One region of the Bacteroides clarus genome, then DNA from elsewhere that is predicted to be linked to it. Evidence: riboswitches for the same ligand, from Rfam matches in the RefSeq annotation. Region 1 holds a riboswitch; each other region holds the start of a gene.
What was found. A riboswitch is a leader RNA that binds a small molecule or an ion and turns the genes downstream of it on or off. The one in region 1 is predicted to bind cobalamin.

Region 1 (10,528 bases):
TAAGCGCAGAGTATATTTTACCGGTAATGGAAATAATGACAGCCAGTATGAGAAAATATTTCATCTGGACGAAAAAGGTCAAAACCGGTTCCGACACCTCAATCAGATGATAAGGGTTCACGGGGAAAACCAAACTGGCAATAGCCCCTGCCACCACACCGGCCAACAGCGTAGTAATAGCCGTCTTGGGTGCGTCGAAACGTTCGATAGACTCAATCACAATCAATGAAGAGGCCAGCGGTGCGGCAAAGGCGGCCGCAAGTCCCGCTCCTGCTCCCGCCGCCAGTAACTGCTTGCGTTCTCCCTGCAGAATATGCGTCCACCGTGAAACGAGACTGCCTATATAAGAACCTATCTGTACGGACGGCCCTTCGCGCCCCAATGACAATCCGGCAGAAACGGAAAGGATTCCGCCGGTGAATTTGGACACCAGCTCTATGAACGGATGCTTATAAGTGATCCGGCCGTTGATTGCCCCACGTGTCTGCGGAATGCCGCCACCACCGATAAGAGGCATTCTGCCGACCATACGGGATACAAGAATCAGAATTCCCCAAAACGATAAGAACAATGGGATATGCCAGTACCAGGCCGGACGGGATGCAAAGAAGTCGCTACGGATATGCAGCAAATAATAGAGCAGATAATGATAAGGAACCGCAATGAGGCCTGTCAGCAAGCCTACAATCATGCTGACAAAATAGAGCCGCGCATCTACCAGCTTCAACTTCCAGATATGCCAGCCGCGAACAGTTTTCCAATTCTTTATTTTCTGAAACAACCGCATGGGATATGTTTTGTTATCTGCATTTCCCTACAACAAATTCTCCCCTGCGAAGTTCTGAACCGATATCCTATTATATTTATTTCACCTCTCAGCCTTTCCGGAAATACAAAAAAACCTCCCCTTTGCATGCACAGAGAGGAGATTTTTGGCTATGTCCAAGAAGCAGAACGATACTTTTTATACTATGACACACTTTTATATAAACCGATAAGCTTCTTTAAACAGGCTCTAAGACTTCTGAACAGGACGTACCGGACGTTTCTGCTTTCCTTGCGCAACAGTTTGTTTTTTTCTGCGGTCAAATTCTTTTTTCAGCTTATCGGCATTATTCTGTTCCGTTTGATAAATCTTCATAATCTGTTTGGGAGAAAGTATCTTTCTAAATTCATTATAATACTTCTCACGTACATCCAGAATCCTACGGCTTTGGGCAAAACGTCCTTTTATCTGCTGTTCCACCTCGGCATCTGTCAGCAACGGTTTGGGTTCCGGCTTCACACCCGTTCCTTCCGCTCTTTGTTTTGCACGGTTCATCATTCTGCATTCGCGTAACTCTTTTAAATAATTCTGATAAACCGGAATGAACTTGGCGGTAGTGGCGTCATCCAACATCAACATTTTTACCATTTGATTAGTCTGATGCTCCATGACCTGTTCCGGTGTATGACGTTTCTTCTTATCCTTATTCATTGGGTTTTGAGCAGAGAGACCGAGTTGACTGCCTATCATAAGGCATGTCAAAAATACGTAAATAAATTTTGCTTTCATAATTCTTTCTTTTTTAAGACAATACTATTAATTTAAAAATATATCGCTTTCGGAGAAGCTGACGAGCTCTTCCAGCTCCTCGTCCGACATTTCACGAATCCATTTATCTGCAGGGACTACCGCCGTACAATTTTTGGTATCCAATATCTGCAAATCGGAAGTTCCTCTTTCGCCTTTCCAAAAATGGGACGGTATAAACAGAAGGCCAACTGATACTGCAGCTATGGCGACACCCGTAGAAACGGTTATCCATAAACGGTGTCCCGGAAACCTGCTGCCACAAGTACGTTTCCGCACATTACGCTGCATCTCCTCAAAGAAGCCTTCGGGAACGCGATAGGGTGTTTTTTTTCCTATATCATCAAAATCAAACTCTTTTTTCATAGTCCTAATTATTTAGTATGTACTCTTTAATCTTCTCCTTCGCATAATGATAATTCACTTTAAGCGTGTCTGCCTTACTATCGAGGATATGAGCTATTTCTTCATAATCAAGCTCATCATAGTAGCGAAGGTTGAATATTAATCGCTGCTTTTCCGGCAATCTCAATATTGCTTCCTGAAATTTGACAGCCAACTCATTTTCATAATCCACATAATCGGAAGCCTTTAATTGAGAAATCAGGTTTTCCTGAACATCCTCGGTCGAAACCGTTTCCCGTTTCTTACGGCTGTTCAACAAGCGAAGACTTTCATTCGTCGCAATCCTGTAAATCCATGTGCTCAATGAACTCTCTTGACGAAATTGCTCCCAATGCCTGTATACCTGAATAAAGACTTCCTGCAATACATCCTCCGCATCTTCATGCAACACCACCAAACGCCGTATATAATAATATATCGGTTCTTGAAAGCATTCCACCAACAGTTGGAATCCTTGCTCGCGGTTGGATTTATATATTTGCCGAATCTTGTTTTCGTTTATCATCAGTTCATCCGGGTTTTACAGGTTAGAAAGGGAAAAAAGGCCGAAGTTAAATGAGGAGCGGTACATTTGTTGTTTATTAACAAAAAAATCAGGGCTGCATCTTGATAAAGACACAGCCCTAATCCATCTGTTTATAAGTTCGGAATTACCAGAATCTGTTTCGTGCAGGGTTATACTCAAATCCCACCGTTTTCAGCGTCCGGATAATTTCATCTCTTTCTACGTTCATATCCTCACAGAGTGCATCCAGTGAAGGATAAAAATCACGCAATTTCATGTTGATGAAGCTATACAGCATCATCGGATCTTCAGGTAATTTCATAATCGCAACCTTTGTTTAAATTAAAACTAATACCGGGTGCAAAAGTACTATAAAAAATAATACAAAAGTATCTAATCCTTTGAAATCTGCAAGTTATCCACGCAAACGATTGAAATAACATAAATGCAATGGGGAGCCGCTATTTATGAGCGCTCTAAAAGAAAAAGTCCTATATAGTTGAAGAAAATCAATTGAAATGCTGCGGGTTTCTCTGACTAATGATAACATAGATGATTACCGGCGCCCCGATAATCGGCGTAACCGCATTCAAAGGGATAATCCCCGCCTCACCGGGCAAAACACAAATCAAATTGCAAAGTAAAGCCACCGCCCCGCCACTCAAAATAGTAACGGGCAATAAAGAATTATGATTGGCAGTCCGCAATATCATACGGGCTATATGAGGCACGGCAAGACCGATAAATGCAACCGGTCCGCAAAATGCAGTGGTTATGGCGGTCAGCAAACCGGTTATAACCAAAAGCCAGTTACGTACATGCCCTATATTTACGCCCAGATTCTCGGCATAGCGCTCTCCCAGCAATAATGCGTTCAGAGGTTTTATCAGTAGTAAGGAACCGAATAATCCGGTTACCGTTACCAATGCGAAAGCGGGCATTTGTTGCAAAGAGACGCCACCGAAGTTACCCAATCCCCATATCATATAAGATTGTACTCCCTCCGCCGTAGCAAAGAAATTCAACAAAGCGATAGCGGAAGAAGCGATATAGCCTATCATAATACCCGTTATCAGCAACATGACATTGCTTTTTAACAGCGTAGAAAAGAAAAGGATAAGCCCCATTATCAACATGGCTCCTACAAACGCCCCTGCCAATACGGAAAAGAAACCGGACAGGCTGAACGTTCCGGCCGATATGCTCCCGCCAAAGAATAACATCACAAAGGCCACTCCCAAACTCGCTCCGGAATTAATGCCCAAAATAGACGGGCCTGCCAACGGATTTTTAAAGGCTGTCTGCAACATCAACCCGCAAACAGACAATGCGCTTCCGCAAAGCAATGCCGTCAAGGCTTGGGGTAAGCGGGACTCCCATACGATAAAACTCCAGCTTGCTTTTTCCCCTTCGTTTCCCATCAGGATACGGAATACATCGGATACAGGAATCGTAACCGACCCTATCAACAGATTAGCCACAAACAGTAATACTATTACTATTCCTAATCCGACACCATATTTCCATCCTTTACTCATTCAATTTGCAAAAATAACGCAAACCGCCTAAATCTCCTATTTCAGGGTGTAGAATCTGTATCAAATCCGCCAATAAATAATCCGGACGGAAAGGCGTTTCTTCATAGAAAGGTACTTTCGCCGTATTACATCCGTAAATATTCCTCGTCTTGAATGCCTTGAAACCTGTATAACCCATATAATCGGCTTTCAAATCAGCATAAGTCATATCCCGGTCGCGATTGTATTTGATGGTCCAGACATCGGCATCTCCGGCTTTATCAAAAACTGTTTCAAAAGCCAAAGGAATGGAACCGCTATGTTTATCTTCCGAGAAGACATAACGTCCGCAGGCGTCATTAAACAAGCGTCCGATTGTACTGCGACCACCCGGAACGTACCATGCAGAACCGCTTTTCAGTTCGCTAACAATTGATAATGACACTGACGAAAGCGCTGCACTCTTTTTAAGCCGGCTATAACAGCTATCCACTTCGGCAAAAAGGCTGTCGGCCTCGGAAGCAACTCCAAAAAGCAATCCATAGAAACGCATCCATTCGGCACGGCCTAAAGCGGAAGTTTCCATATAATCGGCACATTCGATAATGGGAATATTCAGTTTTTCAATGCGTCCGTAACCACCACTATTCTCAAATGGAGAGAGCAGGATGGCATCGGGATGTAACTCAATAATCTTTTCCATATCAGGGTTCATTCCGTCGCCGCAGTCAATAATAGCTCCCTTACTGCATCCGTCCTGTATAGACGGGAGTTTGATATACTTCAAGTCACAAACGCCACCGATACTGCCCGTAACTCCCAAACTCTCCATAAGGCTGCAATGAACCGAAGAATAAATTACCGATTTGCGGAGAGGGGTACGGACAATCGTACCTTCGGGTAAATGAGCCGGCAATGATTGGGATGACGGAACCAGTATGTACGTATGCAATGTTTTCAGGGTGTCCCAAGGGTTGCGCAAAGTAGCGACGGTGTAGTCGGAATAGGTCACCAATGTGAGATTGTCGGCATAGCGCAGAGGGATGGTGTCACCGGCCGTTAAAGCTAAAGAAGCTTTACTTCTCCCTCCGCAAGAAGAGAAAAGCAAAGCTACTAAAAACAAGACTGATAATACAAGTCTCCTCATTGTCTCTGTTAATTAAAGAATACAGCAGAATTTGGGTTTTGACCACCACAATCAAATTTTTCCATATATGTACCGTCATTTCTGAAACGGTAAATATCACCGTTTACATTACTATGTCCTGTAGTACCGATATAAATATCACCATTACTATCGTTGACCGCTATCATGTAGATAACTGCTGTAGAAAGCTCTTCTGGAGCATTTTTCAAGAAAGAACCGGAGCTTTTAGTGCCAAGCTTTACATCATAAGTATAAAACGTATTGACTGCCGCAGTTTCCGGCCAATTGCTGTAATCCACTCTAGAGTCCACACAATACAATTTATCGTTTTCAACGGCCACGTGAGTGGCATATCCCAAATTAGTCACCTTATTATTATTTTTTGAATCTATCATCTGCAATACCCGGCTTTCAGCGCTATAATCCCAAGAAATAAGAAATACCTTGTCATTATCTTCCGTCAAATTATTAGGGTTTGAGGCTACCGTCAAAGTCTCTTTAAAAGAGAATGCATTCAAGTCAAAAACTAAAACTTCCGTATGATAAATATAGTTTCCACCTTCAATCTTATAAGCATTGGCTACATAAAGCATATCATTACAGATGGCAACCCCTTCCAAATTATCACCATATCCTGTTAGCTTCTTTTCTACTTTCAATGTATTGGCATTGATTTTGGCAACCACACCGCCATAGAAAGACGCATAAATATAGCCGTCATGAGCTGCAATATAACGAATACCGGCAGACAAATCTGCATCACCTACAAAAGAAACACGAGCCTGCTCCACACATGCTGCATTCAGTTTGGCCAAATAATTAGAACCATAAACAGAAACATAGATGTAATCTTCATACTCTATCATATCCTGACCGGTATCTCCCAATGAAGCCTTGTTCTGTGCTTTATAAATATCACCGATAACATCGTTGTCTTTATTCGGAGCATAAAATGCTATACCGGCATTATTCTGTCCCATAGTTCCTTCATTCAAGAAATAAGCACGGACATAAGGTAATTCAATCTTTGAACCGCTATCGTCCCAACTTTGCCCATCATCATCACTGCAAGATGAAAATGAAACACTCAGTGCCAACATACACAGCACACTCAATAATAAACTTCTTACTTTCATAACACTTTATTAATTAAATTAATTTTAAAATTTAAACGTTCCTGTCACTCTCCACGAACGCCCCGGCATAGGATAATATTTTATCACATCATACTGTTCATCAGTCAGATTGATGATTTCTGCTTGAAGCTGTAATTTACACTTTTTAAAAGCACACTCTTTAGAGATACTGGCCGTATGTTCCATATAACCAGCTATCTCATTTTCAGGAATATTTTGTGACAAGCAATAACGTTTACTTACACCTACGACGGAGTAACCTATGCTAAACCAAGGCATTTCAAACCTCGCAGATACATTGCCGCTATGCTTCGGAGTATAAGGCAACTGTTCCTTATAATTTTTGGCATCCGAATCTGTAAGGTCAATTGCTTTCTGCAAAGTATATCCGCCGGATATAATCAAATCTATATTTTTAGCTAACGGCGCTGATATCGCCAAAGTAGCGTCTACTCCTGTAGCACGGACAGTCCCATAGTTTGCCATACGCCACGCATAAGTAGTGGGAAAAGCTACAATTTTATCAGTCACATCATTGTAATAGGCATCAAATGTCACAGAAATATAGTCTAAAAAAGACAGAGATGAACTGCTCCACGTAATCCCTACATTATATTCATTCGCCTTCTCCGGACGTAAACTTCGATTGCCCAATCTATAATAATACAAGTCGTTAAAAGTAGGTGTACGAAAAGTGCTTTTGTACATAAAACGCAGAAAAAAAGTTTTTTCCATCCAAGGCTGTATACTCACGGAAGCCGAAGGAGCCAAACGACGGAAATTCTCAGGAGCATTCCCAACCTCCACTTTTTCAGTGATAAAAGTATGTACCAATGAACCGGAAGCGGTGATTCTTCCGTATTGGTAACGGATATTGAAAGCTGTCAATGATGCATACCGGGTAGGAAACGGGCAGTCTTTCAGATTACTACGTAATGTATTTACAGCCCCATCTTGTGCCAAAGACAAGGATAAAGTCTTAAATGGACGGTATAGAGCCGTTGCAGATAAATAATATTCATCCTGCCTATGTACAGCCTGATAATATCCGTCCGCATATTCCTTCCCTTCATCCTCATACCTATTCCAGCCATAGTTATACTTTGCCTGTGCCTGCAAACTCCATTTCGAAGAGAAGTGTTTTTTATAACGCGCCTGTACAAAGGTATTCTCATCCCAAAGCGTTTCGTCGGAAATCGGGTTATAAAGAGTTACCGCCCCCGGAAGCCCACGGCGGGAATTGAAATAATATCCTTTTACGTCCACCTCACCACCATCTTTAAAAGTGTGATATAGCGTTGCTTCTCCTTGCCAAGAATAAATATCTGAATTATTACGCTTTTCTTCTGTCACATACTTTCCATTGACCAAAGTAAAAGGATAATTTCCATCGGCACGCATATAATTAGCATTCAAAGCCAAACGCGTACGGTTACCTATTTTTTGCCACCAACGCAACGTGGGGGTAACATACCCAAACGATCCACTACTTATCCTAGCTTGGAAAGCAGCACTGCGCCCTTCATCAAAATGCGGTTTCTCAGTCTCAATGCTCAATACACCTGCCGATGCATATAAACGGGCTGATTGCAACATATTTTCTGTTTGTCCTATTGCTAAAGAAAGGGTTGAGACATTATCAAGCGAAAAACGCCCTATATCAATTTGCCCTGCCTGAGAATTACTCACAACAACCCCATCATAACTGACAGCCGTATGCGCCGCCCCTATATTGCGCACAGAAACAGTCTTCAACCCGCCGATACCACCATAATCTTTTACATTGGCACCTGCAAAACGACGTACGGCATCTGCCATATTCTGTATGCCGAGACGGCTTATATCTTGTTGCGACAATGTTTGTATAGGTACAGCCGAAGTTACTTTATTAGGCATTCGCCGTGCTGTAACAGTCACCTTTTCAATTTGGTGCACTTTTCCTGTAATCGTATCCTTTTTCGCCACCTCTTGTGCCGAAAGCAGAGCACCGCCCATACAAAAGAAACCGATACAGGCAAACCGCACCTTCATTCTCCACATCATAAAAGAGTAAAGATTATCTTTAAACGACGTACACTGTCCGCTTTCCTCGAACGGACAATTTTTTGACTTTGTTTTGCAGGTCTTCTGACTTATTTCTAATGTATCGCCTTCCCATTTTAATTAAAACAGTGGCTAAAGAATGATACATTCAACGCGAAACTCACAGCAGCGGGACTGTTCGGGATTTACACCCGATTCCCTTTTCATCCGTTTCCCGAATAGGGAACCGGAACAAAACGCGGGCAAAGATAAGAATATAATATAAATATTACTCAGCCCCTTATAACAGTTTCTGCAAAAAAACATTTATTATTCTATAAGGAGCGAAATTCAGAGCCTTCTTGTGGAAAGGCAACCGGTGGAAAGAAAAACAAGCACATACGCAAGAACATAACGACCCCATAAAGAATAAAAAGCCGGTAGACATTCTGATATCTCCCATACCTACCAAAGGCGATACAATCCCGCCAAAAGCAAATCCTATCGCACCCAAAAGAGCGGAAGCCACTCCGGCGTTTTTACGTTCACAATCCATCGCCAAAGTGTTGGAAGCCGTAAAAGTCATCCCTACCATCGCAAGCAGGCAGAAAATCAGTATCTCGTAAATCCAAAAATTACAATCCAGGAAAAATGCCACAGAAAGTAATATAGAAATAAATAACATGCCATGATTACCTACATGTAAAGCCCGTTCCATTGTAGAGAAACGAACAGCCAAAGCGGAAGATATCACCATGGCAACGGCATTAACCCCGAAACAGAAACTGAACAACATCGGTGAAAGACCATAATATTGCTGCATGATGAAAGGAGCGGAAGCTATATTGGTAAACAAAACTCCCATCGTAAAGCCATACTGCAATATGTAACGTACGTACTGACGGTTATGCAAGACAATACCAAAACGGCGATACATATCTCCCCACCTTATATTCTGCCTCTGTCCGCCCGGCAAAGACTCTCTAAAACGCATACTTCCGATAATCAAAAGAACGCCTAATATAAATAAGAACCAGAAGATACCATGCCAGCCGCCAAAGTCAGCCAGTACCCCGCCACCTATCGGAGCAACCACCGTAGCGATCCCATTAATAGCGCCGATAGTGGCAAGCATCCCCGCAAGTTCGTGAGCAGAATATTTATCGGCGGCAATAGACCGGGATATCACAACTCCTCCGGCTCCGGCAATTCCCTGTACAAAACGTAACGCGACGAATTGTGATATATTTTGAGAAAAAATACAGCCGACGGTAGAAATCAGGAACAAGGCCATAGCTATCAATAAAGGAGAACGACGGCCATACTTATCACTTAACGGACCAAAAATCAGCTGGCCTGTCGCTAAGCCTACCATACTTGTAGTAAGCCCCAACTGCACTCTTGAAGATGTGGTTTGGAAGAAATCCGACATTGCCGGTAAAGTAGGCAGGTACATATCCATGACAAACGGGCCAAAAGCGCTCAACATTCCCAGAAATACCAATATAAAACCTTTTGAATTTTGTTTACCTGTCATTACCTATTCCTCTTTTATAAATCGGCGGCAAAATTACCCCATATTTACAAGATAAGCTATGGCTTATCTTGTACAAAACGTTTCATTTTAGGAACAATATACGATATTATCATAGAATATAGCTACATTTGTTGCGTAAAAAAGAACTATATTCACATGTACGAACCGTTATCACCCGATACTTCCAGCATCAGATATGAGGAAACCGATTTATCGTATCTGAAACAGCGTCCATACCGTTTTAAATGCGGTATATACTTAATCTGTACACAGGGGCAAAGTATCATCTCCACAGGAGTACAACAATATACCTTTAATGAACAGACCGAACTGATTTTTCTTACAGGAAGCCTTATCCAGGTAATACAAGCCTCAGCAGATTTTAACGTACGCATGCTCCTATTCCCCAAAGATCTTTTCTTAAAAGCCATATTACCAATTGACACACCCTATTTCAACTATACCCATGAACACCCGCACTATCATCACACGGCAGATGAGAGAAGCCAGAAAACATGGCGGGAAATAGTATTATGGATGGATATAGCGCAAATGCTTTTCAAAGACAATACGCTCCAGTTCAGAAAACAACAAGAATTTAATTTCCTGCAAAGCTTATTAATGTGGCTGTTCAACACTATTCCGGAGAAGCTGGCCGCCAACAAGCAATACAGCAGAAAACAGAT
Region 2 (10,528 bases), on a different contig from region 1:
GTACCTTCGGATCGGCTGAAATCAAGCCCCAAATAACGCGATTCCTGCTCCAGCGCTTTCGTCTTCGGAAGGTAGCCCAAACAGGCAACGCCCACCTCGTCACACACTTCCCGAAGCATTTCATAATGCCGGGGCGACCCCACACGATTGAATATCACCCCCGCAATCCGTATCTCCGGACGAAAATGAATGAATCCCGACAGCAAAGGAGCCATCGAATAAGCGGCAGACTTGGCATCCACCACCAGCACGACAGGAAGCTGCAACAACCGCGCTATCTCCGCCGAAGACCCCCGGTCGCGATCGTACCCGTCGAACATCCCCATCATCCCTTCCACAATGCAGGCGTCCGCAGAAGCGGCGCGGCGCGCATAAAGCTCGCGCACATGTTCACCGGAAGCCATAAACGTGTCCAGATTAACGGACGCGCGTCCGCATACAGCCGTATGGTACTTGGTATCGATATAATCCGGTCCGCATTTAAAAGGCTGTACCGCCAACCCTTTTTGCGTCAGCAGAGCCATCAGGCCGCGGCTTACGGTAGTCTTTCCACTACCCGATGTAGGGGCTGCTATGAGAAATTGAGGAATGTGGCGCATGTCGCTTGAATTTAAATATAAGGTATAAAGTATAAGCAGGCTCTCCGTTACAGACTGACTTACGGATTTTATTCGGCAAAGGTAAAAATATCTCCGACAAAAACCTTATCTTAGCTGCCAAATATAAAAAAACCGCTATGATAACCGAAGAACTTAAAAAACTCTACATCGCGCATACCGGGCACGAACCCGAAGCCATCGACGAACTTCCCTCTTCCGGCTCCAACCGCCGTTATTTCCGCCTCACAGGCACGCCTACACTGATAGGCGTCAGCGGCGAATCCGTCGAGGAAAACCGTGCCTTTCTCTATATGGCAGAGCATTTCCGCCAAAAGGGCTTACCCGTACCCCAAGTATTTATCCGTTCCGAAGACGACGTGTACTACCTTCAGGAAGATTTGGGAGACACTCTCCTGTTCAATGCCATCGAGAAAGGGCGCAAGACGAGCGTATTCGGAGAAGAGGAGAAGCAATTGCTGCGTAAAACCATCCGCCTGCTGCCCGCCGTACAGTTTGCCGGAGCCGACGGCATGGACTTCTCCTATTGCTATCCGCAGGCGGAGTTCAACAGCCGCAGTATCCTGTGGGACTTGAACTACTTTAAATACTGTTTCCTCAAGGCAACCGGCATGGATTTCCAGGAAGACCGTCTGGAAGATGATTTCCAGAAGATGGCGGACGTACTCCTTCGCAGCAGTTCCGCCACTTTCATGTATCGCGACTTCCAGAGCCGCAACGTAATGATTAAGGACGGCAAACCCTGGCTTATCGACTTCCAAGGCGGACGCAAAGGCCCTGTCTACTATGACGTGGCTTCGTTCCTGTGGCAAGCCAAAGCCAACTATCCCGACAGTCTGCGCCAAGAGCTCCTGAAAGAGTACATCGAAGCCTTGCGCAAATACCAGCCGGTGGATGAGAACTACTTCTATGCCCAGCTCCGTCATTTCGTACTGTTCCGCACCATGCAGGTGTTAGGCGCCTACGGTTTCCGCGGTTACTTCGAGAAGAAGCCCCACTTCATCCAAAGCGTGCCTTTCGCCATTGAAAACCTGCGCCAGCTGTTGCAAGAACCTTACCCCGAATATCCGTATCTCTGCAAAGTGCTGCACGAACTGACCGAGCTGAAACAATTCACCGACGACCTGCAAAAACGCCGTCTGGTGGTAAAAGTCACCAGCTTTGCCTATAAAAAAGGCATCCCCGAAGATTCTTCCGGCAATGGCGGCGGCTTCGTATTCGACTGTCGCGCCGTGAACAACCCCGGTAAATACGAACGTTACAAGCCTTTCACCGGCCTCGACGAACCCGTTATCCGCTTTCTTGAAGAGGACGGAGAAATCGCCGTCTTCCTCGAGCACGTATACGCCCTGGTGGATGCATCCGTAAAACGGTATATGGAACGCGGTTTCACCAGCCTGTCCGTATGTTTCGGCTGTACAGGCGGTCAGCACCGTTCCGTATATTCGGCACAGCATCTTGCCGAGCACCTGAACAAGAAATTCGGCGTGCAAGTGAACCTGATGCATAGAGAACAGAACATAGAACAAAGCTTTAGCGCAAAAAAGTAAACAGTGAAAGCAATGATATTCGCTGCCGGACTGGGTACCCGCCTTCGTCCGCTGACAGACCACACCCCGAAAGCGCTCGTCTCCGTAGCCGGAAAGCCGATGTTGGAACGGGTGATTCTACGACTGAAAGAGGCCGGATTCAATGACATTACGGTCAACATCCACCACTTCGGAGAACAGATTATCGGGTTTCTCCGCGCCAATAACAATTTCGGCGTCACTATCCACATCAGTGATGAGCGGGATATGCTGCTCGACACCGGTGGCGGGATAAAGAAAGCCCGTCCTTTTCTGGACGGCGACGAGCCGTTCTTAGTACACAACGCCGACATCCTTTCCGATATAAATCTCGCAGAGTTTTACAGGCATCACCGGGAGAGCGATGCGGAAGCTACACTGCTCGTCAGCCGGCGGCAGACATCCCGTTACCTGTTACTGGATGACGCCAACCGTCTGCATGGCTGGATTAATAAATCCACAGGCGAAACCAAGCCCGAGGGGTTCTCTTTCCGGGAAGACCGATACAAGGAAATGGCTTTCGGCGGTATTCACGTCATATCCCCTTCCCTTTTCCGCTATATGGAAAGGGGACAATGGAAAGAAAAGTTCTCCATTATCCCCTTCTACCTGTCTGTCTGCGAAACAGCCCGTATACAGGGCTATCCGCTTCAAGACCGCCATTGGTTCGACATCGGCAAACCGGAAACACTGGCTAAAGCCGAAGCGTACTATTCGTCAGACCGGCAAGCGTCCCCTTCTTTTTAAGCCAATGCCAATATCAGAAGTTGTGCGGTCAGCACCCGTAGGAACATAGCCAGCGGATAAACCGTAGCATATCCCACGGCGGGCGCATCGCACGAAGTCAGTTCCGAAGAATAAGCCAGTGCCGGCGGATTGGTATTCGTTCCTGAAAGTACGCCTATCAGTGTATAGTAGTTCAGTTTCCAGGCATAGCGTCCTATCAGTCCGCCCACCAGCAACGGAACTATCGTTATAATCGCGCCGTATGCTATCCACACATAGCCGCCCTCGTGGATAATGGTATCTACGAAGCCTTTACCCGCTCCCAATCCCACACATGCAAGGAAGAGGGAGATACCTATTTCACGTATCATCAGATTGGCGCTCATGGTGGTATACGTTATCAGTTTATACTGGGGGCCGAAACGGCTGATAAGTATGGATACAATCAGCGGACCGCCTGCAAGCCCCAGCTTGACCGGTTGCGGAATGCCCGGAAACATGAAAGGCAGACTTCCCAAAATACATCCCAACGCTATGCCCAGGAAGATGGGAATCAGGTTCGGATGGTTCAAACGTTTCAAGGAGTTGCCCAGTACCTTTTCCGTATGGCTTACAGCCAGTTCGCTACCCACAATCGTTACCCGGTCGCCCATTTGCAACTGCAGGTGAGGAGTTGCCACCAAATCCACTCCCGAACGGTTGATACGGGTGATGCTTGCACCGAAGTTATTACGGATTTTCAGCTGCGCCAGCGATTTCCCATTCAGTTCCGGCTTGGTAATCAAGATACGGCGGGAAATCAGTTTCTTGTCCTGCTCCCACTCCGCGCTGATCTGCCTGCCGAAAAAGGCGATGATGGCTTCCATATCTTTCGGGTTGGAGATGAACAGAATTTGGTCTTGCAGATGCAATACCGTATCGGCATTCACCAATTCCACCTCGTTTTCCGAATCACGGTGACGGATACGCGAGATGACAAACGCACGGTTCAACAACGGTTTTATCTCCTTTATCGTCTTGCCGTCCACCGCCTCGTTTCGTATCTCCACGGAAACGGGGCGTACGGTCAGCTCCTGCAGATGCCCCAGCCCCTGTTCGGCTTCCGCCTCTTCTTTCCGGGTATTGATATGGAGCAGATATTTCAACGCCAGCAAAGCCAGAATACATCCGATAACACCCAAAGGATACGCCACCGCATAGCCCAATGCTATCTCCGGCGCGTCAATCCCGTTCAAATCGCTGTTGGCCTGCTGCGCAGCGCCCAGTCCCGGAGTGTTGGTCACCGCTCCCGACAAGATGCCGACCATTGTAGTAATAGGTATTCCCGTTATGAAATGAAGCGCCACCGTAATCAGGACACTGATAAACACAACCAGTACCGCCAGCACGTTCAGCGTAAATCCCCCTTTCTTAAAGGCGGAGAAAAAGCCGGGCCCCACCTGCAGACCGATAGAATAAACAAACAGAATCAATCCGAACTCTTTCAGGAAGTGGAGTAAGTGTTCATCCAGATTCAGGTCGAAATGACCGAATACGATACCTACGAACAATATCCAGGTAACGCCCAGCGATATTCCGGCAACCTTTATCTTGCCAAGCATAATGCCGAACGCGATGACAAGCGACAAAATAAGTACGGAGTGCGCCACCCCGCCACCCCACAGATTGGGGTATCCCTCAAAGAGATTTCTTAATAATTCCATAGTTTCAACGTATAATAACAGGGTAATCGGTAATCAAGTAAAAAAAGTACCCCCACAGAAATCACTTCTCCGGGGATACAAGTTTTCACACATTAAAAATAACTATTTATAAAGGCATATTGCCGTGTTTCTTCGGCGGATTGCTCTGGTTCTTGTTATGAGCCATTTCCAATGCCTGTACCAGCTTATAGCGGGTGTTGCGGGGCATGATTATCTCATCGATGAAGCCTCGTTCGGCAGCACGGTAAGGATTGGAGAACTTCTCCTCGTATTCCTTGATAATCTCTTCCTTCTCTTCGGGAGAGGACTTTCTGTACAAGATATTCACGGCTCCTTCCGCGCCCATTACGGCAATCTCGGCCTGCGGATAGGCAAGATTCACGTCAGAGCCGGTAGGCTTGCTGGACATTACGATGTACGCGCCGCCATAAGCCTTGCGGGTTATCAGCGTTATCTTGGGCACGGTAGCCTCTGCATAGGCATAGACAATCTTGGCTCCATGACGGATGATGCCGTTGTGCTCCTGTACCGTGCCGGGCAAGAATCCCGGAACGTCCTCAAACGTTATCAGCGGAATATTGAAACAGTCGCAGAAACGTATAAAGCGGGCCGCCTTGTCCGAAGCGTCGATGTCGAGCACGCCTGCCAGATAAGCCGGCTGGTTGGCTACAATACCCACCGAACGTCCGTTCAGCCGTCCGAAGCCCACCACCACGTTCTTGGCGAAGTGAGGCATCACCTCAAAGAAATACTGGTTATCCAGTACCGGTTCGATAATGTCCTTGATGTCATAAGGCATATTCGGGTCTTCCGGTATGATGGTCTGCAACGCTTCCGTCTGGCGATGAATATCATCCGTACAAGCTGCGAACGGAGCGTCTTCCATATTGTTGGACGGCAGGAAACTCAGCAGTTCACGGATGCTCATCAGCGTCTCCTCTTCCGTATTGCACATAAAGTGGGTGACGCCGCTCTTGCTGCTATGCGTATAGGCGCCGCCCAGTTCTTCCTTGTCCACTTCCTCGTGCGTAACGGTCTTTACCACGTCCGGACCCGTGATGAACATATGGCTCTGCTCCTTCACCATGAAGATAAAGTCCGTCAGTGCCGGCGAATAGCATGCGCCACCCGCACAAGGGCCCAGGATAGCCGAAATCTGCGGGATTACTCCCGAAGCTATCGTATTCTGATAAAAGATGGAAGCATATCCCGCCAGGCTGTTCACGCCCTCTTGTATGCGTGCGCCGCCGGAATCATTCAGGGCGATGACGGGAGCGCCGTTTTTCAATGCCAACTGCTGCACTTTTACAATCTTGGCCGCATTCGTCTCGCTCAGCGAACCGCCATGCGCCGTAAAGTCGTAGGCGTATACAAACACCTGACGTCCGTCAATCTTTCCGTAACCGGTCACCATGCCGTCGCCCGCTATCTGTTTCTTCTCCATGCCGAAGTTCGTGCAACGGTGGGTAACGAACTTATCCAATTCATTGAAAGTGCCCTTGTCCAGCAGCATGTCGATGCGTTCGCGCGCCGTCATGCGCCCGGAGGCGTGTTGCTTCTCTATCTTGTCTACTCCGCCACCCAGCGAGGCGCGTTTATCCAGTTCCTCAAAACGCGCGTATATTTCTTCTCTATTCATGATTATTCTTCTTTAATAAGTTCCAATTCTACCAATACCTGATTCGCGTTTACCGGCTCGCCTTCGTTCACCAATATGTTTTTCACGACGCAGTCCGCATTAACCTTGTAATTGCTCTGCATCTTCATGGCTTCCAGCACTACGGCAATGTCTCCGGCCGCCAGGCGGTCGCCCGCCTTCACGGGAATGCTCACTACCTTACCCGGCATCGGGGCGATAATCTTGTCACCCTGTTTCTCGTCCGCCCCTTTCTTCATGTGCAGATACTTGGCTTGCGTATCCACGATATCCACATGATACGAACGGTAGAACATACTCACGTCATAGCTCTTTCCGCCTTCTCCACGCACCAGTCCCGCGTTGAACGAGTTCCCGTCGTGCAGAATGGAGCAGCTTCCGTTTTCCGCCATTACGATATCCACTTCGTACGGCTTCCCGTCGATGGTGAGCTGTACCTTATTTCCCTCTTTACTGACCAGCGTAACGTCCGCCACACGGTCTCCGATATGTATTTCCATAAACAATTTCCTTTAAATTCTCAGCACACCCTTCTGCAATCCGAACTCGCGCCAGCGGCTGATAGGACGGCCGTCGGGCAACTGTGTCGAAGCGTTCTCTTCCAGGTTCACCAGATAATCCATATAAGCCGCAATCATGGCGACGTTCTCTATCTCTTCGTTGCTGCCGTTGGAGCGTACCAGCATGCGCGCGTTCTTCTCGATGAACAGCGTGTTGTACTCGCCCTTCACAAAATCGGGCACGTGCATGATACGTTTCAGATAGGCAAGGTTGGTTTTCAGTCCGGTTATCTTATACTCGTACAGCACACGGCGCATACGCTCGATGGCGTATTGGCGGGTGGTGGCCCATACGATGAGCTTACCTATCATCGGGTCGTAGTAGACGGGGATTTCGTATCCCTCGTACACGTTACTGTCAATGCGCACGCCGATACCGTTCGGTTCGGTCAGTTGCCTGATGATACCCGGCGAAGGCATGAAGTTGTTCTCCGTATCTTCGGCGCAGATACGGCACTCTATGGCATGACCGCGCTGGAAGATGTCTTCCTGGCGGAGATGCAGCGGCTGGTTGTCGGCTACAAAAATCTGCTCTTTCACCAAGTCCACGCCCACCACTTCTTCCGTGATGGGATGCTCCACCTGCAAACGCGTATTCATTTCGAGGAAGTAGAAGTTCCTGTTCTTGTCCACCAGAAATTCGATGGTACCCGCACCCGAATAGTTTACGGCCTTGGCGGCGGCAACCGCCTTCTCTCCCATCTCCTTGCGCAGCTCTGGCGTCAGGAACGGTGACGGGCTTTCTTCCACAATCTTCTGGTTGCGGCGTTGCACCGAACACTCGCGGTCGAACAGATGAATCACATTGCCGTGGTTATCACCCAAAATCTGGAACTCTATGTGATGCGGTTCTTCCACAAACTTCTCCAGATACACCGTGTCGTCGCCGAATGAGGACATCGACTCCGAACGCGCCGTATTATACGCTTCCACCACTTCTTCTTCCTTGTGAATAAGGCGCATGCCTTTGCCGCCACCGCCCATAGACGCTTTCAGCATCACCGGATAACCGATTTCGTTACAGATGCGTACGGCCTCTTCGGCACTTTGCAAAGGCTGTTCCGTACCCGGCACTACGGGTACGCCGGCCGCAATCATCCGCTTGCGGGCGGCTATCTTGTCGCCCATGGCTTCCATGGTTTCCGCCGAAGGGCCGATGAAGATAATGCCTTCTTCCTTGCAACGGCGGGCAAACTCCGAATTCTCCGACAAGAAGCCGTAGCCCGGATGAATAGCATCCGCACCGCAATGCTTCGCCACTCCGATTACTTTCTCTATGTTCAGATAACTCTCTTTGGCCGCGGCCGCTCCTATCGGATAGGCTTCGTCGGCGTACGCTACATGATGCGAAGTACGGTCGGCTTCGGAAAATATAGCCACGGTCAGTATTCCCATTTCCTTGCAGGAGCGCATCACGCGCAGGGCAATCTCACCTCTGTTCGCTATCAATACTTTCTTTATCATTTTCTCTTGATTTATTTATATAAGGAATATTTCCGGCCGCCAATTGCGTCAGACAAGCATGACACAAGCAATCCGGATAGGTTTCTTTCAAATAAGCGTGTTGCTCCGGGCTCAGCCGGACGGACGCGCAATGACACTGTAATATATCATTGTGCATGCACTCGAATGTTGCACCACAACGCGGACATACCTTTTGCATAGGCATCTCTTTTTTTATAGTTAAACGTTAACTTGGGCTTCGTACTGCTTTCCTATCCCACGAGAAAAGACAGACTTTAATGAATGGCAGGTCTTCTGACTGACTCCTTATCTTGATGCCTTCCCGATATATAAACGCATATCAGTGGCAAAGGTTCTTATCAAGACTTCGTTTGACGGAGCTTCACAGCAGCGGGACTGTCCGGGATTTACACCCGGTTCCCTTTTAATCCGAACGGCAGATACGTCCGTCCGGAACCGATTCGGGGGGCAAAGATAAAGAAAAACTAAAATAATTAGGAATAAAAGACAAAATAATGTATAAAAGTCTTTATCTTTGCTCCCGGAATTGGCAATCGGGAAGGCATATCCGCCTGCCGATGTAAGGGAATCCGGTGCAAAACCGGAGCTGTACCTGCAGCTGTAATCCTCAGTAAAAGACGCTTGTATCCGCAAAAGCCACTGTCGCAGCAATGCGATGGGAAGGCAATACAAGCAGAGGAGAGCCAGAATACCTACCAGTTTCCGTAACTTGAGCACTGAGCTTCCAGGATTAGAAGCGATGTCCCCCATACTGATACGATAGGATTCCTATTTTACTCTTTCGGGCCATTATCCCTTTCGCACACAGAAGCGACGTGCCGTTTTATTTTATTCAACGTAAAAATCGGTAGACGATGAAGCACAAGTATTGGCTTGAAGCGGTACTGCTGTGCGGTGTGATGCAATCAGCCACAGCGCAAAGTATCCTTAAAAACAAAGATGAGAAAGAACTCTCGTTACTGCTCAACGAAGTAGTGGTAACAGGTACGGGAACCGAACACTACCTGAAAGACGCCCCCGTGCAGACAGAAGTGCTCACAGGAAAAGCATTGGAGCAATACCAGGCGCGCAGCATCGACGACCTTCTCAGCGGTCTCAGCCCTTCCCTCACCTTCCATGACGGCGATATGGGCAGTCACATTCAGCTCAACGGACTGAACAACGACTATATCCTCATCATGATAAACGGCAAACGCATGAACGGGGACATCGGCGGACAGAACGACCTCAACCAACTGAATCCCGCCAACATAGAGCGCATCGAGATTGTGAAAGGCGCCGCCTCTTCGCTCTACGGCAGCGATGCCATCGCCGGAGTCATCAATATCATCACCAAGCAGAGCAGGGAGAAGATGGAACTCACCAATACCACTCGTGTGGGCGAGCATGGCGACGTACGGCAGAGCACCAGTTTCGGCTTCAGCTACGGCAAACTGAAATCGGTGACCGGCATCAACTTCCGCCATACCGACGGCTGGCGCAATACGGACATGCAATGGGACCAGAACCAACTGAAGTCCGGCTCTACCATGCTTACCGTCAACCGTTCCAGCAACTACACCCTCTCCGAGAATCTGGAGTGGCAGGTAAACAAGAGACTGAACCTCACCGCCGAAGGAACGTACTACGAACGCTGGGTGATGCGTACGCACGGCCCGTGGAAGTACCTGCCCAACGACTTCTACTACCGCAACTACACCTTTGCCGCCGGAAGCAGGTACAAGCTGAACGGGCGCAACTACCTCACCGCCGACCTCTCATACGGCCGCTACGGTTACTTCTACGACTATAAGCTGAAAGACATCACCGACTACTTCAAAGACGGCGACCGCATCACCTACTACCCCGGCCAGCGCATCAAACAGAGCATACAGCAACAAGTGCTGGCGCAGGTGAAAGGCATCTTCTACTTCGGCGACCGGCACATCCTCAATACCGGTATAGAGTACCAGTACAACCGCCTGGAATCGCCCCACCACATAGCGGGCGACCTCGCTTCCGTCTATACGCTCGCCGCCTACGCGCAGGAAGAATGGACTGCCACGGACAGCTTTATACTGACCGCCGGCGTGCGCGGCACGCAGCACAAGGAAACCGGACTGAACCTCAGCCCCAAAGTATCCGCGCTCTACAAGGCCGGCGACTTCAACCTGCGCGCTTCCTACGCCATGGGCTTCAAAGCGCCTACCATCAAAGAGCTCTACTACGAATA
Region 3 (10,528 bases), on a different contig from region 1:
ATACCGTCATGCTTTTCTATGCGGGGGTAAATGCGGTCGTAGAGGATGGCCGGAATCTGAAGCTTGTCGGATACGTCGTTGACGTTCCTGTGCAGCTCCTCGGCAAAAGGATGCGCGGCATCTATCAACAGTGAAATGTTCTCTTTACGGCAGAAAGATTCCATAGCGTCTTTATCCATGCCACCTTGCAGGCGGATGCCGTTATGCAGAGGAATGTCTTGTTCGTAACCCTTGGTTGAATAATAGAAGGGCTTTCCAGCTTCCTCAAGTGTTTGGACGGCTATGCGTCCTTCGGTTGTACCGCCTAATACTAATATCATTTTTTTATTTTCTAAATAAGTGTTTGAATTCGTGTGCATACAGTCGCGACAGTCCTTCGCGATTGCCGATAGCCTCGCCTACGACAATCATGGTTGTCAGGGTCAGGTTATTCTCTTTTACTATCCGTGCAAGGTCTTTCAGCTCTCCCCGGAAGATGCGTTCGTCCGGCCAGGTGAGGTGATAGCATACGGCTACGGGGGTTGTTTCCGGGTACTCTTGCAGAAGTTCCGCCTGTACCTGTTCCGCGATGCCTGCGCTGAGGAAGATGCACATGGTGCTTTGCGAGCGTGCCATGAGGTGCAGTTTCTCCCGTTCGGGCATAGGAGTCCGTCCTTCGCCGCGGGTCAGTATGATGCTCTGTACTTTCTCCGGAATGGTGAATTGCGACTTCAGAGCCGCCGCCGCTGCCTGGAAAGAAGATATGCCCGGCGTGATGTGATAGCTCATGCCGTATCGGTCGAAGTAGTTCATCTGTTCCTGTATCGCTCCGTAGATGCAGGGGTCGCCCGTATGCAGGCGCACGATGAACTTTCCTTTGTCGTAGAAATCTTTCATCAGCGCGAACTGTTCTTCCAAATCCATGGAAGCGGAGCTGCGCACCGTTGCGCCCGGTTTGGCGCAAAGCGTCAGCTCACGGGGCACGAGGCTGCCTGCATAGAGGATGAGGTCGGCCTTTTCCAGCATCTCCCGTCCCCGTACGGAGATAAGGTCGGGGTCACCGGGGCCTGCGCCTACAATCTCGATGTGTCCCCGGCGCAAGGCGCGGATATTTATAGCGGCGGCTACCGTATAGTTCCCGCCTTTACGTTTCGGCATTATCAGCTCACTGTTGCCGGAAGACAGCAACGCTGCCGCCTCGCTCACGCTGGGCGTACCCATGTGCTTCATCACGGTTTTGCTGGGATGCGGCACGTCTGTCGCCGCCAGCTCTTCGGCCGTGTAGAAACAGACGTCGTATTCCTTTTGGAGCGACTTCACCACCGGCTCGTCACGCTTGGCGTCAATCGTAGCGATGGATGCGATGGCCTGCCGGGGAATGCCGTATTCTTTCAGCCTGTCCAGAATCTCTTCCGTCACTTCCTTCACAGGCCCGGCCTGGCGGGCAAGTCCGATGCCGACGTGCACCATTCGCGGCACATAGCAGATAGACGGCGTACCCTCTATGTAATGCACCTGCGGCGAGACGCACAGCACCAGTTGGAAGCGGGATACCTCAATGTCTTTCAGACGATAGAACACCTCTACATGAGGGGGAAGATGCGCTTCCAGCCAGTCGGTACCCTTGTCGCGGACTTCCAGCAGCAGCGCGGTGGGCTTTCCGCTTACGAAGAGGCGGATAGGCTCGTTCATGCACGCCTTCATCTTCTCCTCGCGAGTTTGGGCGAGCTCCGCCAGCCGCAGGGCGGAAGCATCCACATTGAGTATCGGGAACCAGCCGAAACGCCCGGGCAGTTTGTCCAACGCCCACAGTCCGGTAAGGTCGCTTTGGGTGGTTATCACGGGCTCGGCTCCCAATGCGCCAGCTATCGCTGCGGTCAGTTCGTTGGCTCCGCCGATATGTCCGGACAGGACGGAGATGGCGTATCTGCCCGTACTGTCCACGCAGATTACGGCGGGGTCGGTGTACTTGTTCTTCACGCAGGGGGCGATGGAGCGTACGCAGATGCCCATGGCTCCGATGAAGATAAATGTGTCGTAACGGTTGAAGTTCTCGGCAGTGAAGCTGCCGGTCGATTCGATGTGCGTACATCCGTCTTCATGGCGCGGGGTGAAAATCTCCGCTTCGGGAAACTCCTTGAGCAACAGCCGCGCAGAAGCCAGTCCCGCTTCCGAGACGAGCATGATGGCCGTCTTCATGCGGGGAGCGTCCGCTTTCATAACAGGTATGTCTGTTTTCATAATGGATATATCTTGTCTTATTGTTTTATGAAAGCGTCGCTTTCATAATTTCGATGGGGTTATAATTATTCAGCGCGATGCGTACGGACGGATGCGGTATCAGGCCGGCGGCTTCGGCTCCTTCCGTGAACGCGTTTTTACTGTCTGCCGATACGGAGTTGAAGACGATACATCCGCCGGGCTGTAAGTTTTCCTTTATCTTCGCCAGCATTTCCGGCAGCCGTCCGCCGTGTCCGCCTATAAAGACGGCGTCGGGGCGGGGGAGAGCATCGGTCGCCGTTTGCAGGAAATCGCCTGTGATTGCCGTGATGCCCGGCGTACCGAAGCGGCGGCTGTTGATATTCATCAGTTCTTCGCCCTCGGCGCGTACCTCGAAGGAAACGACCGTGAGGTGGGGAAATTGCAGCCGGGCTTCGATGGATACCGACCCGGTGCAGAAACCGACATCCCAGAATACACGACGCCGGTTCAGCTCCAGCGCCTGTAAGGTAAGCAGGCGGACGGGCGCTTTGGTTATCATGCGGGCGCGTCCGTTCAAGTGCGCGAACCGTTCGTCGGGAATGCCGAAAGGACGGGCTTCTAAGGAAGCGGTGGCGCAAAGCAACAGGTTGTTGGGATGCTCGAAACCGCCTTGCGCCGCTTCCCGTAGCGTCATGTGGCGGATACGTTCTTTTTCGGGGTTGCCGAGATGCTCCCCTACATACATGGTGTAACGGTCATACCCGTATTCCAGCATGCGGGACGCGATAGCGGCGGGTGTATGTTCCCGGTCGGTAAGGATGCCTATCTTGGGAGCGCGCTCTATCAGGGCACGGTCGAACTCGTGCCAGGGACGTCCCGTCAGCGAAACGGTGCGCATATCGTCATAAGGCATTACGAGGCGGTGCGCCAATGTCTGGAGAGAGTTGAAAGAGGGGTAGAGCTTGATTTCGGCATCCGGCAATTTCCGTTTCACCGTATTGGCAAAGCCGAAAAACAGCGGGTCGCCCGAAGCGAAGACCACGATTTGCCTGTGGCCGGCATCCGTTTGCCCGCATTCGTCACCGCCGAACACCCTCTCATATCGCGCGAATACATTCTCCAACGGTACGGTAATGGAAATCCATTCCGCATCATCCGGTAGCAAGTTCCCGACAATCTCTTTATGCCGTACTCCCCCCGAAAAGACCTTCCCGCGCCGTATGTGTTCCAATACTTCCGGCGGAAAGAAAGGCGTCCGGTTATCGTCCGTTCCTATAATGATAAATTTCCGTTGCATAACCAATCGCTCACCACTAATCGTTAATCCTTAACCGTTGTTTCACACGTCCCGTCCCGGTCGCAGTTGCTCCGCGTCATTGTAGCACAAAATGGCGTTTACCAATGTCGCGGCGAGGTTGCTTCCGCCTTTGCGCCCTTCCACGATTATCTTCGGGATGGCGGTGAAAGGCTTTATCATGTGCTTGGACTCCTGTACGTGCACAAAGCCCACCGGAGCGGCGATAATCCCTGCCGGATGCGCTTTCCCTTTGCGTATAAGGTCGCAGAGTTCCATTAAGGCTGTCGGAGCGTTGCCGAATACAAAGAGGGCGTCGGGATGGTCTTCGACGGCGAGGCGTGTGCCGGCCTGTGTGCGGGTGATTCCTTTCTCCGTTGCCATCGCTGCGGTGCGAGGGTCGCCGAGGTAGCATTTCACCTCTATGCCCAAACGCTCCAAAGCCCCTTTGCGAATACCGCTGGCGGCCATTGTCACATCTGTGACGATAGTCCGTATACGCTTTCCGGTGATGCCTTGATATAATGTTTCCACTGCTTTGTCGTCTGTGTGCAGCAGCTTTTCCATTTCAAAGTCCGCGGTGGTATGGATGGCATGCAGCAACGCCCATTTATGGTCGAGAGGAATGTTCCCGTTCTTGAGCTCTTTCTCGATGGTGCGGAAACTCCGTATCATAATATCCTGTCCTTTGTTGGTCGGGAGTTGCCGAGGGTGGGTTTCCGCCTCTTCCCGGTAATATCCCCGCGGAGTAATCATCGCTCCGTTCCATTCGTACGACTGCGAATTGCCTATCAGTACAACGGTAAACATATCCGTCTCTTCGGGGTCGAACGCTTCCAGCGTCGTTATGTGCACTTCCTGTTCGGGACGTCCCGCCTGGCGCACATATCCTACGGGCGTCTGCGGTGAGCGCCCTTCCAGCAGGAACAGCTCTTTCAGCCGGTAAAGTTGCCAGTAGCGGCCATCGCTTTTGGGATTGTAGACGGCTGTCACGAAATCGGCTGCGGCAGCGGCAATGATGCGTTTCTCGATGCGTTCCCACGGTGTCATCAGGTCTGAGAGGGAGATAACGCAGAAGTCATGTCCCACAGGAGCTCCCAGCAGGGAAGCCGCTTTCTGAAACGCGCTGATACCCGGCAGGGAAACAATCTCTACGTCGCTGTTCCGTTCCCGCTTCATCTCATGCACAAGGGGCGTCATACCGTAAATCCCGGCATCGCCCGAACTGATGACGCACACCGTTTTTCCCTGTTCCGCCAGTTCAAAAGCCTGTTCGGCGCGGACGCGTTCCCGCTTCATCCCCGTATCGATACATTCCGTACCGGGACGTAAGTGTGGAGTGACAAAACGGAAGTAGTATTTATATCCCACTACTGCATCGGCTTCCTGCAAAGCGGTAATTACGGCGGGTGTTATGTCTTGCTCATTGCCCGGACCGATGCCGGCAATGATTATTTTGGATTGTTTCATTTGCTATCTGGCTTATCGCTTCTGTTCTTGCAGAGCATGGTAAGCGTTGCGCTTACAGTCTACAAAGATACATTCTATTTATCACATTAAGGCATGAAAATGCAACTTTCTCACTCGTTTTTTTCTCCTGCCGCATAGGCCGCTTTCTTTTCCATGATGCCCTGCATGCGGTGCTTCAGCCCGAAACGGATATGGTCTGCGAATATCTCCTGTATTTCAGGTATTTGCCCCAAACCTTCCATACGCACATGAACGGTATAGCCTTCTTTCTCAAGCATCTCCCGCCATTCTCCGGCAATATCGTTCTTGGCGTGGTCGCCGGCTACAAACATAAAAGGGACGAGCGTCACGCTCTTTGCCTGGGCCGCTTTCAGTTGCGCCAGCATGGTCTCAAAGGTGGGATAGCCTTCGATGGTCCCCACATGGAAGTTGCCGAATCCGGCCGCTTTCAGCATATAGTCCATTTGACTGTACGCAGCGGTACCGGGCGTATAAGTGCCGTGTCCCACCAATACGAAGTGTTCTTGGGACTTCTTCTTGGCGCCCTGCCGTACCGAAGCATCGAGGCGTCGTCCCAGAATACCGGCTACTTTTTCCGCGTCTTCCACCGAATAGAGCAGGGGAGTGCCTACGCGTATCTCCTTGAAGAAAGGCAGCACGCTTTCCACATCACGGCGGAGCGACTCCATTTCCACGCCGTCGATGATATTGGTGCTTTGCACGATAATGTGCGTATAGCCCTCTCCACGCAGTTGGAGCAGCGCGTCCAGCGGGGTGGGTTTGTCGACGCCGCGCGCCTTGAGGCGGCGTATGATGATACGCGAAGTGTAGGCTTCGCGAAATTCCAGGTCGGGAAAAGCCTTGCGCGCCTGGGCATTGACGGCGTCAATCGTCTGCGCGCGCGTATCGTCGTGCGTCGTGCCGAAGTGTACCATAAGCAACGCGGCCTTTTCGCCGGGTTTCATACTTGCGAGCATATCGCTCGACACGAAGTTTCCCCCTTCGTGCGCGGCGCAGAAGAGAGAAACGGCAAGGAGCAGGGAGAGAAGAGAGGTTTTCATAAACGAAAGTGATTGCTGTTTTATAAAAATGGTTACTGTTTTATTTCTTGAATCGTACCGACAGGCTCACATACACCGAGCGTCCCGGGTTGAGCGTGGAGAAGTTGTTGTTCCAGGGGCGGTCGTCTGTCTTGTCGAAGATGTTTTCGATGCCTATGCCCGGTTCCAGAATCACGGATTGCAGGTTGAAGGTATGGCGGGTGTTCAAATCCCATTGCTGGAATTTGGGAGCATAACCGTACGTTTGCGAGTAGCGTTCGCCTTGCAGGTGTCCGTGCACGTTTACGTTCAGGCGGTAGAAGCTCCAGGCGTGTTCCCACTGGCCGTTGATGTTCCCCATGTGCCTGACGCTTTTGTCTATGGGCGACACTTCGTAGCTGCCGTCGGCTTGCAACTGCTTGGCTTCGGTGTCCATGTACGTGTATCCGCCGCCTGCCCTGAAGCCCGCGCCCAGGTTCAGGCTGGCGTTCAGGCTGATGCCTTTGGTCTTAGCTTTGTCCACGTTGTCGCGCTGGCGTATCTCGTCGAAGGTGGCGTGCTTGTCGTCCAGTCCCATGTCGTGTATTTCCTGGTCGGAGAGGGTGCGGTAGTTTATCATGTCGCGGATGTCGTTGATGAACCCGGTGACGGACACGGAGAGCCGGCGGTAGTTGTACTCCGCATTCAGCGAGTAGAAGTTGTTCTTTTCCGGTTTCAAACCGACGTTGCCCGTGGTGTAGCGGTTGCTGGTCTTGGACTCGTCGGTGGCGTAGAGTTGCGACAGGGTAGGCGTACGGAAGCCTGCCGCATAGGCGGCGCGCAGGTTCAGTCCGCCGAGCTTGTACATCAGCGATACGTTGGGAGTGGCATAATTCTTGAAGTTCTCGTTGTAGATGTAGCGTATGCCCAGTACGGCTTGCAGGTTCAGGGGCAGTTTTATTTCATCCTGCGCATAGAAAGCGAGGGTGTACATGTGGCGGGAGTCGATGTTGTCCGATTCGCTCTCAAGCCCCTCGTTTACGTATTCCACTCCGGCGGACAGCTTGTTGCGGCTGCCCAGGCGGAAGATACCTTTGATGTTTCCGTTGTAGTAGCGCACTTGCTTGCGGGTTACTTGGTCGCCCGGCAGATAGCTGCCCGATTTCTTGAAGTACATATAGTCCGACGAGAAATTGTCCGAGTAGAATTCCGCGTCGATGTAGGCCGAACGGTTTATCATGTACTTCATGCCGGCGCCATAGGTATAGGTCTCGTGTCTCAGGTTGTAGGTATAGGCGTCTTTCTGCACGAACTGGCCTTTGCTTTTGGCATAGTAGGTGGCATCCTGCGGACGGCGGGTTTTATTATCATAATAAGTACCGCGCGCGTAGAACGACAGTTTATCTGTGGCATTGAACACGAAACGCTGGTTTACGGTGTTGGAGTAGAAACCTACGGAAGTAGGACGTCCGGTTTCGTAGCCGTTCTCGTCGATGTTGTTGTTCTGCCAGCTTCCTGCCTGACGGCGCTGGTAGGAAGTGTAAGAGGAGAACTTGCCCGCATTGACATCGGCATTGACGCTTTCCGTCAGGCGTCCTTCGCCGGAGTAGTGGGTGTAGCTGGATACGTTTACGGTGTTCCGGGCATCGTCCGTGATGATGTTGATAACGCCGCCTATGGCATCGCTTCCGTACAGGGCGGATGCTGCGCCGTTCAGTATCTCGATGCGCTTGATGTTGGCCACGTTGATGCGCGTGTAGCGGTCTTCGCCTGCCAGACGCTTGCCGTTTTCCAGTATCAGTATGTAGTCCTCGTTGATGCCGTTCAGGCTCATGGTAGTGCCCATGCCGTTGGTGTAGGAAGATATGTTGGGCGTCAGTTTCACCAGCGCTTCTTCCAGCGTGGATACGTTGGCGCCGCCTATTTCTTTGGCCGTGATTACGGAGACGGGAACGGGGCTGTCCGTCATGCGGCGGTGCGTACCGGTTCCGGTCACTACCACCTGGCTGAGGTTGCTGTAACTCTCTTCCAGCTTTACGAGGATGTCAGTCTCCTGTCCGTCCGTAGTGTATTTCCCGGGGGTGAAGCCGATGTAGGAGAAGCGCAGCGTGTGCTGTCCGCCGGGCAGGTTGTCGATGGTAAATTCTCCTCTTCCGTTGGTGGTGCATCCCGTCAGACTGTTGTCTACGCGGATATTTACCCCTACGAGGGGCTCGTTGGTGCCGGCACTCACCACTTTTCCGCTCAATGCGGTCTGGGCATGGAGCAGGAGTGTCAGGCAGCACAGCATGGCTGCCAATAAACATTTGGTTCTCATTTATTGAAAAATGTAAGATTAATACTTGTCTTCCTGACCCCGGGAAGGCGTTGACTGTGTAATCGCCAAGGCAGGTTTCCTGACTCAGCCCTGCGGAAAACCACACCTTCCCGTCCCCCGGACTGCGATGCGCCCGAACCGGCGCTTGCTATCGGCAGCCGTCTGTAAGACAGTGGCATCGTTTTGAAGAATGTTTTCCGTATGCTCCGTTGCCGCGGTAAGCGGACGGGGCAAAGTGGCTTTACAGTAGCGGGCACTGTTCCGGCTTCGCACCGGATTCCCTTTTATACAACTCGTTGGAACAACGGGTGTATCACCTAAGCGGTGACAAAGATAGGGGTTTATTTTTAATTGATGAAGGAAAGGGCGGGATAATGCAATCGGTCTTACGGGATGATTCGCTTTGTCTCGGGGGATGAATGTTTTCATCTCGTGAGACGGTTGGTTTGGTCTCATGGGATGAATATTTTTAGCTTGTAAGACGGATGAGAAAGGGGGTGCTGTCGGTTATTTTTACTTGATGGGCTCTTAAGGAAAGGGTCGTTTTTAGGCTCATTTCCTTATTGCCCCTATTTAGCCGCCTATTTTTAAGGTATTTATTTGATTTATAGATGATTGTGAAAAATAGGATGCTTGGGCAATATTAATCGTCATTGTGAATCGGAATCTTATTTTGTAAAATAAAAAAGAAGAGTGTTGCCTGGTTGATGTGTCCATTCGGCACAGATGATTTTTAGGGTTTCCGGATGGTTTGCAAATGAGAGGAGCTGCTTGTGAAAGAGGGTTGTGCTTATCTTGTCTTTTTATAGAAAAATGTTGTCATTCGGCGTTGGGATGATTTGTTTTATGGCGGCCAAAGAGGGTCATATAGGAAACGACCCTTGGAATGAACCTGAAAAAGTTTGGATATTCTTTAAAATTTTGATTTAATGGTTTGATTATTAATATAATAAGCGGGCATCTCTCCCGAAATGAGAAATACCCGCTTTTTCTCTCTGCCTCTGCCTTTTTTCTCCTTTTCTTCCTTATTGAATTAAGAAAATATTTGTCGTTTTCCGGCAGTGGGACAAAGATGTTCTTTCTTAGCCGGACATCTGTCGGTAAAAGGAAGAACGTTATGCTTCCGGTTGATACCCTTCACCGTTTTCCCAAGCGTCGGTATCCCATTGCTCTTTCAGGTGGTTCACCCAGATTGCACGTATTTCGGGATAGCTGCCCAAAGCTTTGATACCGCAACCGTCTTTGATACCGTGGTCGGCATCGGCCTGGCCTACGGGGTGGGCTTCAAACGCTCTGTCTACCTTGAAACCTGCTTTTTCCAGACGTTCGCGCCAACTGTATTCGTTGGTGTTGAGTTCCACTTCGTCCGAGCCTTTGTTTTCGGCTATCGCTTCGATACCCCAAAGGTCATTGTGGGCGTGGTCGCCGGCGATGGACATGAAAGGAGCGAGGTAAACGGTTACGTCTGCGGGTTGCAGGTTATTGTCTTTGCAATACTTCATCACTTGTGAGTAGATGCAGCCGGGATAGCTGCTTATCATTTGGTCGGGAGAGGCTACCGGTATGCGGTCTGCGGCTTTCTCTTCCTCTTCTTTCGGCCAGAAAAGCATTTCGCCGTAGTCTACGGTACCTACGAAGATATTCTTGTTCGCGGCGAGGGCTTGCAAGGCGGTTTGGGTTTCGGAGTACTTGATGTTGGCATTGTAGTTCACATCGGGGTTACCGTGTCCCATCAGGAGAACGATGTTCTTCTTGTCGGCCAGTTTGTCCTTGTAATGAGTGTAAAGAACCCGTGCCACTTCTTCCGTATCGTCATCGGTAGAGAGCAGGTTGGCGCCTTTCAGTACGTCGATGTGCGGGTACCAGTCAATCATAAAGTTTTTCTTGATATCGGTATTCATCAGCGAGAGGTATTCCTCACCGGGGATAACGTGAAGCGACTGTACGGCTACGCGTGCATATCCCGCATCGCCGATAGCTTTCAGCCATTGGTCCAGTTTGTAGCGCGCCTCGCCGGTAGAAGCCTCTGCACGGCCGATACAGGTACGTGAGGTGAACGACATGTAGATGTCTGTTTGAGGGAACTGCTTCTGAAAATCGGCGATGATGTCGTTGTATACATCCAACGACTCGTTATAAGTGCTTCCGAACGTACAGAGCAGGATAGCGGTATCATGCTTCTTGGTTTCGGCTACTACCCTGGTTGCGGGATTTACGGTACTTTCCGCATCGTCGTCGTCACTGCAG

Region 2: another riboswitch for cobalamin. It lies ahead of I2F54_RS11120 (cysteine-rich CWC family protein); the one in region 1 lies ahead of I2F54_RS08990 (TonB-dependent receptor).
Region 3: another riboswitch for cobalamin. It lies ahead of I2F54_RS11135 (TonB-dependent receptor); the one in region 1 lies ahead of I2F54_RS08990 (TonB-dependent receptor).

What each region holds. Positions count from the first base shown of each region.
Region 1 covers NZ_JADNLF010000006.1:217,447-227,974, reverse strand. The annotation lists gene I2F54_RS09030 (chloride channel protein) at 1-787, opposite strand, end outside; gene I2F54_RS09025 (hypothetical protein) at 1,016-1,555, opposite strand; gene I2F54_RS09020 (hypothetical protein) at 1,583-1,939, opposite strand; gene I2F54_RS09015 (RNA polymerase sigma factor) at 1,944-2,483, opposite strand; gene I2F54_RS09010 (DUF4250 domain-containing protein) at 2,629-2,805, opposite strand; gene I2F54_RS09005 (iron ABC transporter permease) at 2,993-4,021, opposite strand; gene I2F54_RS09000 (ABC transporter substrate-binding protein) at 4,014-5,147, opposite strand; gene I2F54_RS08995 (YncE family protein) at 5,156-6,283, opposite strand; gene I2F54_RS08990 (TonB-dependent receptor) at 6,308-8,326, opposite strand; cobalamin riboswitch at 8,384-8,578, opposite strand; gene I2F54_RS08985 (multidrug effflux MFS transporter) at 8,607-9,842, opposite strand; gene I2F54_RS08980 (helix-turn-helix domain-containing protein) at 9,999-10,528, shown strand, end outside.
Region 2 covers NZ_JADNLF010000009.1:62,563-73,090, forward strand. The annotation lists gene I2F54_RS11085 (cobyrinate a,c-diamide synthase) at 1-599, opposite strand, end outside; gene I2F54_RS11090 (RapZ C-terminal domain-containing protein) at 737-2,167, shown strand; gene I2F54_RS11095 (sugar phosphate nucleotidyltransferase) at 2,171-2,932, shown strand; gene I2F54_RS11100 (putative transporter) at 2,929-4,614, opposite strand; gene I2F54_RS11105 (acyl-CoA carboxylase subunit beta) at 4,721-6,253, opposite strand; gene I2F54_RS11110 (acyl-CoA carboxylase biotin carboxyl carrier protein subunit) at 6,256-6,771, opposite strand; gene accC (acetyl-CoA carboxylase biotin carboxylase subunit) at 6,784-8,295, opposite strand; gene I2F54_RS11120 (cysteine-rich CWC family protein) at 8,261-8,500, opposite strand; cobalamin riboswitch at 8,563-8,772, opposite strand; cobalamin riboswitch at 8,827-9,030, shown strand; gene I2F54_RS11125 (TonB-dependent receptor plug domain-containing protein) at 9,171-10,528, shown strand, end outside.
Region 3 covers NZ_JADNLF010000009.1:73,936-84,463, reverse strand. The annotation lists gene cbiD (cobalt-precorrin-5B (C(1))-methyltransferase CbiD) at 1-320, opposite strand, end outside; gene cobM (precorrin-4 C(11)-methyltransferase) at 325-2,178, opposite strand; gene cbiE (precorrin-6y C5,15-methyltransferase (decarboxylating) subunit CbiE) at 2,246-3,478, opposite strand; gene cobJ (precorrin-3B C(17)-methyltransferase) at 3,521-4,945, opposite strand; gene I2F54_RS11140 (sirohydrochlorin cobaltochelatase) at 5,056-6,006, opposite strand; gene I2F54_RS11135 (TonB-dependent receptor) at 6,047-8,281, opposite strand; cobalamin riboswitch at 8,334-8,617, opposite strand; gene I2F54_RS11130 (sirohydrochlorin cobaltochelatase) at 9,397-10,528, opposite strand, start outside.